DNA from 2 places in the Intrasporangium sp. DVR genome. Region 1 is predicted to be linked to the other one. Evidence: riboswitches for the same ligand, from Rfam matches in the RefSeq annotation. Region 1 holds a riboswitch; the other holds the start of a gene.
What was found. Region 1 has a riboswitch for glycine ahead of gcvP (aminomethyl-transferring glycine dehydrogenase). Riboswitches for the same ligand answer to the same signal wherever they lie in the genome.
Positions count from the first base shown of each region.

Region 2: linked by a shared signal. The riboswitch ahead of gcvP (aminomethyl-transferring glycine dehydrogenase) and the one ahead of gcvP (aminomethyl-transferring glycine dehydrogenase) in region 1 are both predicted to bind glycine.

Region 1 covers NZ_BAABZW010000016.1:284,495-288,347, forward strand. Annotated here, with positions in the region: gene gcvP (aminomethyl-transferring glycine dehydrogenase) at 1-2,072, opposite strand, end outside; glycine riboswitch at 2,154-2,268, opposite strand; gene ABWV20_RS13390 (MerR family transcriptional regulator) at 2,304-2,888, opposite strand; gene ABWV20_RS13395 (bifunctional nuclease family protein) at 3,040-3,537, opposite strand; gene ftsR (transcriptional regulator FtsR) at 3,629-3,853, opposite strand, start outside.
Region 2 covers NZ_BAABZW010000005.1:499,836-503,688, reverse strand. Annotated here, with positions in the region: gene cycA (D-serine/D-alanine/glycine transporter) at 14-1,591, opposite strand; glycine riboswitch at 1,726-1,830, opposite strand; glycine riboswitch at 1,988-2,084, shown strand; glycine riboswitch at 2,086-2,180, shown strand; gene gcvP (aminomethyl-transferring glycine dehydrogenase) at 2,233-3,853, shown strand, end outside.

The DNA.
Region 1 (3,853 bases):
GCACCGTCGACGTAGACCTGGCCGCCTGCGTCGTGGACGAGCCCGCACAGCTCCGTGATCGTGTCCTCGTACACGCCGTGGGTCGACGGGTAGGTCACCATGATCGCGGCGAGGTCGTCGCGGTGCTGGTCGATCTTGGCCCGGAGGTCGTCCATGTCGACCGTGCCGTCCGGGGCCGTCTGGACGACGACGACCTTGAGGCCCGCCATCACCGCTGAGGCAGCGTTGGTCCCGTGGGCGCTGGCCGGGATGAGGCAGATGCGCCGATGTCCTTCCCCGCGCGCCTGGTGGTAGGCGTGGATCGCCAGCAGCCCGGCGAACTCGCCCTGCGAGCCGGCGTTCGGCTGGAGCGACACCGCGTCGTAGCCGGTGATCTCGCAGAGCCACGCGGCGAGGTCGCCGATGAGGGCGCGGATCCCCTCGGACTGGTCGGCCGGGGCGAACGGGTGGAGGTTGGCGAACTCGGGCCAGGTGATCGACTCCATCTCGGTCGTGGCGTTGAGCTTCATGGTGCACGAGCCGAGCGGGATCATGCCGCGGTCGAGGGCGAAGTCCCGGTCGGCGAGGCGTCGCAGGTATCGGAGCATCGCCGTCTCCGAGCGGTGCGCGTGGAAGACCGGGTGGGTGAGGAACTCGGACGTGCGCGCAAGCGCAGCCGGTATGCCGCTGGGCTCGCTCCCGGGGTCCGCCGACACGGGCTCCGGCTGGGACTGCACGCCGAAGGCCGCGAGGATCTTCGTCAGGGTGGCCCCCGTCGTCGTCTCGTCTAGGCTGAGCGTGACGAGGTCGGCGTCGACCCGGCGGATGTTGATGCCGGCTGCGAGGAAGTCACGGACGACGTCGTCGGCGCGCCCGGGAACCGAGATCGCCAGCGTGTCGAAGTGGGTCTCGGTCGACAGCTCGACGCCACCGGCGAGCAGGGCCGCTCGCAGGCTGGCCGCGTGCGAGTGGATGCGCTGCGCGATCCGGGTCAGGCCGTCGGGCCCGTGCCACACCGCGTACATCGACGCCATGACCGCGAGGAGCACCTGTGCGGTGCAGATGTTGGAGGTCGCCTTCTCACGGCGGATGTGCTGCTCGCGGGTCTGCAGCGCCAGGCGGTAGGCGGGCTTGCCGTGGGAGTCGATCGACACCCCGACCAGACGGCCGGGCAGCTGCCGCTCCAGCCCCTGGTGCACCGACATGTAGCCCGCGTGCGGTCCGCCGAAGCCCATCGGCACGCCGAGACGCTGGGCGCTGCCGACGGCGATGTCGGCTCCCCACTCCCCCGGTGGCACGAAGAGGGCCAGGGCCAGCAGGTCGGCACACGCGGTCACGAGGGCCCCGGCCGAGTGTGCCGCCTCGGCGAGCGCCCGCCAGTCCAGGACCGATCCGGTCGCGTCCGGGTACTGCACCACGACACCGACGACCGTGCGGCCGTCAGCGGCAGCGGCCAGGTCCTCCGCGGACCGGACCGGACGCAGGTCGGCCACGACGAGCGGCAGCCCGATGGCCGTGGCCCGCGTCTGCATGACCGCGATCGTCTGTGGGAAGACGCGCTCGTCGACGACGACCACCCCGTCCGTGGCTCGACTCGCCCGGTGCATGAGCGACATGGCCTCGGCAGCCGCGGTGGCCTCGTCGAGCAGCGACGAGCCCGCGATCGCGAGGCCGGTCAGGTCGCTGACGACCGTCTGGAAGTTGAGCAGCGCCTCGAGCCGGCCCTGCGAGATCTCGGGCTGGTAGGGCGTGTAGGCGGTGTACCACGCGGGGTTCTCGAGGACGTTGCGTCGCACGACCGGGGGCGTGACGGTGCCGTAGTAGCCGAGACCGATGAGGGAGGTGAGCACGCGGTTGCGCGAGGCGAACCCACGCAGCTCGTCGATGACGGCGGACTCGCTGTCGGCCGCCTCGAGGTCGAGCGCCTCGGTCGACCTGATCGCTCCGGGGATCGCGCGGTCGCTCATGGCATCGAGGCTGGGCTGACCGACGACCTGGAGCATCTGCTCGATGTCGTCGGCGCGAGGACCGACGTGCCGGCCCACGAAGTCGGCGAAGGTGGTGTCCAGCACGGCTGGGGACTGGGAAGACATCGGGGCTCCTGACGGGACGAGCGGACGACACACGCTCCCCGTCTGTCGGAGCCGGCTTCGATGCCGACGTCCTCCAGGGTGCCTCGCCACATGGTCCGGGTGCCTGAGAGGTTCCGGGGATGTTGCCCCTTCGGCGCCTCGGCGACGTCAGGCGAATGCACCTCACGTCGGCCGGGGACTCTCCCATGTGGGTTGGACGGCAGGCCAAATCTACCAGTCGAACCGGGCCCGTCAGGAGATGTGGCGCGCCTGACGCCGCGCGGTCAGCTCGTCGTCGGGGTGATCGGCCGGCTCGCCGTCCTCGGCACGCTCGCTCGGGAGCTGGGCGAGCTCTCCCTCGATCTCGCGCCAGACCCGACCGACTGCGATCCCGAAGACGCCCTGCCCGCCCTGGACGAGGTCGATCACCTCATCCGCGGAGGTGCACTCGTAGACCGAGGCTCCGTCGCTCATCAAGGTGATCTGGGCCAGGTCCTCGACGCCGCGCTCGCGCAGGTGGTCGATCGCGACGCGGATCTGCTGCAGCGAGACCCCGGTGTCCAGGAGACGCTTGACCACCTTGAGGACGAGGATGTCCCGGAAGCCGTAGAGACGCTGCGTCCCCGAGCCGGTGGCGCCACGCACGGACGGCTCGACGAGCCCGGTCCGCGCCCAGTAGTCGAGCTGGCGGTAGGTGATCCCCGCGGCGCGGCAGGCGGTGGGGCCCCGATAGCCGACGTCCTCCGTGAGGTCGGGCAGGTCGTCGGAGAAGAGCATCCCCTGCGAGGCAACCGGAGCGCGCCGGCTGGCCCGGGCAGCATCCTCGATGGCAGCCATGCGAGTTCCTCTCGGTCGGGATCCCGGGCGTCGAGCAGACGACATCCAGGTAACTACAGTCACGTTGTTCAGTTCGACGGTAGAACCAGCGCCGGGCACCGTCAATCACCGACGTCACACCCGGCCGTCGTGTCGCCGGATCGGCGGTCGCTCAGGGCTCCGTGGGTGGTGGGCCGGGCTCGCCCGGGTGCTCGAAGTCCTCGGCCGACACGTGGTCGAGGAACTCCTTGAACCGCTCGACCTCGTCGTCCTCCTCCGAGGAGACGACGATGGCGGCCTCGTCGAGGATGCTCGGCTCGACCAGCACCTTCGAACCCGTGCGCAGCGCGAGCGCGATGGCGTCGGAGGCGCGAGAGCTGATCTCCGTCGTGCCGTCGATGATGAGGGCCGCGTGAAAGACCGAGTCCTTGAGGGCGACGATCCGCACCTCGGTGAGCTCGTGGCCGAGGCCGGCCAGGATGTCGCGCATGAGGTCATGGGTCAGCGGGCGCGGCGGGACCACGCCCTGCTGGGCATACGTGATCGCCGCTGCCTCGGGCGCCCCGATCCAGATCGGCAGGTAGCGACCACCGTCCCGCTCCCGGAGGAGCACGATGGGCTGGTTCGTCGGCATCTCCACGCGGACGCCCAGGACGTCGACCTCTCTCACCACACCACCGTACCTCGCTGGCGACCTGGTCGAATGGCCGCCGGGCCGGTTGGCCCGGGTGCGTGCGACGCACAGAGTGCCTCGGCGAGCCTCAGTGGTCGAGACCGGACCGCACGAGGGCCACGTGCAGGGCGACACAGGCCGAGAGGATCTCCGCGGTCCGCTCCTCCCGCGAGCCGTTTCCGCGCCGGGTGGCCAGGACCTGGTCGACGAGCCCGATCTCTCGGTCGGCAGCCGTGCGGAAGGGACGCAGGTGCCGGGGCTCGAGCCCGTGCTCGGCCAGCCGCTTGGCCGCGACGGCGACGTCGACGGCCTC
Region 2 (3,853 bases), on a different contig from region 1:
GCATACGGGATCCTCAGGGTCTCGTGGTGGCCACGTCGGCGTCGCTCGGCTCCTCGAGACTGCGGCGGAAGGCCTCGTACCGCGCCACGTGGTGCGGCCGGCGCCGCAGCACGGCCCACGCGATCCCCAGGACCACGAACCACACGGGCGTCACGAGCAGGGCGCGCAGCGTGTCGGCCTCCTGGGTGAGGGCCCAGATGAGGAAGCCGAAGAACGCGAAGACGACCCAGACCATGGCGACCCCACCGGGCAGCCGGAAGGTCGAGCGCGCGTGCCGCTCCGGGTGCTTCTTCCGGTAGGCCAGGTAGGACACGAGGATCATCGTCCAGACGAACATGAAGAGCAGGGCCGAGATCGTCGTGACCACGGTGAACGCCTCCATGATGGACGTGCCGGCGTAGAGCAGGGCCACACCGCCGAGCAGGAACACGCAGGAGAAGACGAGGGCGCTCGCGGGCACCTTGCGCCTCGTCAGCCGGCGCAGGCGCGAGGGGGCGTCACCCTCGAGGGCGAGACCGTAGATCATCCGCGAGGTCGAGTACATGCCGGAGTTGGCGGACGAGGCGGCCGAGGTGAGCACGACGAAGTTGATCACCGAGGCTGCGATCCCGAGTCCGGCGAGGCTGAACATCCCGACGAAGGGTGATGTGTCCGCCACGACGTCGCGCCACGGCGTGACGGCCATGATGACGACGAGGGCACCCACGTAGAAGAGCATGATCCGGATCGGGATCGAGTTGATGGCCCGGGGGAGGGTCCGCTCGGGGTTCTTCGTCTCAGCAGCGGTCGTGCCGACGAGCTCGAGGCCGACGAAGGCGAAGACGGCGATCTGGAAGCCGGCGACGAAGCCCATCACGCCGGTGGGGAACATGCCGCCGTCGTTCCACAGGTTGGTGAACGAGGCCCGGGCGCCGTCGGGGGCGGTGAACGAGCTGAAGACCATGACGACGCCCACGATGATCAACGTGACGATCGCCACGATCTTGACGAGGGCGAACCAGAACTCCGTCTCGCCGAACGCCTTGACCGTGGGCAGGTTGAGGCCGAGGAGCAGGGTGATGGCTGCGACGCCGGGGATCCACAACGGCAGGTCAGCCCACCAGTACGTCACGTAGCCGGCGATCGCGACGATGTCGGCGATGCCCGTGACGATCCAGCAGAACCAGTACGTCCAGCCGGTGAAGAAGCCGGCCCACGGCCCGAGCAGGTCCGCCGCGAAGTCGGTGAACGACTTGTAGTTGAGGTTGGACAGGAGCAGCTCGCCCATCGCCCGCATGACGAAGAAGAGCATGAAGCCGATGATCATGTAGACGAAGATCACCGAGGGTCCGGCGAGCGAGATCGTCTTGCCCGAGCCCATGAAGAGGCCGGTGCCGATGGCGCCGCCGATGGCGATGAGCTGGATGTGACGGTTGGAGAGGGAGCGCGCCAGGTGCGGGCTGTCGCCGTTCGAGCCGTCGGCTCCTCCCGAGCCCCCTTCGGCAGCAGGGGTTCTCGCGGCGAGGTCGACGTCGGGCACGTGGGAGAGGCGCGCGCCCGTCGGCACCGCGGGGGCGGTCAGGGTGTCAGCGCCGTTGCTGAGGTCAGGCATGGTCCGGGTCCGTTCCGGCAGAGGATGGATGGCTCCTCCCCGCTCTGTATCGGACCTGAGAGATTCGCGGAGCGAGGCTCCGTTTGCACCGTCGGTGTGCGGGGACGGGACGTCCGGGCACTTTCCAGAGTTGCCTAGCCGTGGCGGTACGGGGGCCTGAGAGATTCCCGGGGAGGGTTTGCTCCTTCGGCGCCCGCTGCTCCTGGTTCAGGACGGCGGGACTCTCCCGCCACAGTTCGATGGCATTTTCAATTAGGTGATGGGCGCTGACGGTAGACCCGGGTCGCCGGGCGCACAAGACCCCGGCCACATCGCGGTCAGCCGCCATGCGGACTGGCCATTGACGGCAGGCGGGTCGCCGCCTACGGTGAGCCCGACAACTGCACATTCGCCGTTCGAATCGCAGCGGGAGAGCTCGCGACCAGCAGGTCGCGGCGCCGAAGGAGCAACTTCTCCCCAGAATCTCTCAGGCCACCATGACCGTTGCGGTGAGGCGAACTCTGGAAAGCAGGACCTGGTCCTGCACCCACGGTGCAAGCCGTCCCTCGGGTCGGTGAAGCTCTCAGGTCCACATGACAGAGCGGGGAGGCAACCCCACCAGTCGCGCCCACGGGCGTGCACAGACCAGGGAGCCTCCCGCAATGACGCACCGACCTCCGCTGACGCCTACCGTCGACTTCCACACCCGCCACATCGGCTTCTCCGCCGACGACCAGGCCAAGATGCTGGCCGAGCTCGGCTTCGACTCCCTCGACTCCCTCGTCGACCGGGCCGTGCCCAAGGGCGTGCGCAACGCCTCCGCGCTCAACCTCCCGCAGCCGCTCACCGAGGCGCAGGTCCAGGCGGAGCTGCGCGGCCTCGCGGAGCAGAACGACTCCTCCGAGGCGATGATCGGCCTCGGCTACCACGGCACCATCACGCCCGCGGTGATCCGCCGGAACGTCGTCGAGAGCCCGGCCTGGTACACCGCCTACACGCCGTACCAGCCGGAGATCAGCCAGGGCCGCCTCGAGGCGCTGATCAACTTCCAGACCATGGTCGGCGACCTGACGGGCCTCGCCACGTCCAACGCGTCGCTCCTCGACGAGGCAACCGCCGTGGCCGAGGCGATGACGGTCATGCGCCGGACGAGCAAGGTCAAGGCGGAGCGGATCGTCGTCGACGCCGACCTCTTCCCGCAGAGCATCGCCGTCCTCCGGACGCGCTGCGAGGCGATCGGGGTGGAGGTCCTCGTCGCCGACCTGGGCCAGGGTCTGCCGGACGAGGAGTTCTTCGGCCTCGTCGTGCAGTACCCCGGTGCGTCCGGCGCCGTTCGCGACCACGCCGAGCTGACGGCCGCCGCACACGAGCGCGGAGCCCTCGTCGCCGCCTCGGCGGACCTGCTGGCCCTCACGCTCCTCGCCGCGCCGGGCGACTGGGGTGCCGACATCGCGATCGGGTCGACCCAGCGCTTCGGCGTCCCGATGGGCTACGGCGGCCCGCACGCCGGCTACATGGCCGTCCGCGAGGGGCTCGAGCGCTCGCTGCCCGGCCGCCTCGTCGGCGTCAGCGTCGACTCGGCCGGCCGACCCGCCTACCGGCTCGCCCTGCAGACCCGCGAGCAGCACATCCGCCGCGACAAGGCGACGTCGAACATCTGCACGGCCCAGGTCCTGCTCGCGGTCGTGGCGTCGATGTACGCCGTCTACCACGGCCCCGAGGGGCTGCGGGCCATCGCGACGGACGTGCACCGTAAAGCGGTGTCGCTCACCGCGGCACTCGAGGCCGCCGGCGTCGAGGTCGTCCACGAGGCCTTCTTCGACACGGTCCTGACCCGGGTGCCGGGTCGCGCCGCCGAGGTCGTCGCGTCGGCCGCCGCCCGCGGTGTCCACCTGCGCGAGGTCGACGCCGACCACGTCGGCATCTCCTGCTCCGAGACGACGAGCGAACAGCACCTGTCGGCCGTCCTCGCCGCCTTCGGTGCGAGCGACGCCGGCCTCGACCTCGACGCAGCGACGGACCGCCTCCCCGAGGGTCTGCGCCGGACGTCCGCCTACCTGACCCACCCGGTCTTCTCGGCGCACAGGTCGGAGACGGCGATGCTGCGCTACCTGCGCTCGCTCTCGGACAAGGACTACGCCCTCGACCGGGGCATGATCCCGCTCGGCTCGTGCACGATGAAGCTCAACGCGACGACGGAGATGGAGCCGATCAGCCTGCCGGGCTTCGCGGCCCTGCACCCCTTCGCGCCGGCCTCGGCCGCCATCGGCTACACCACCCTGG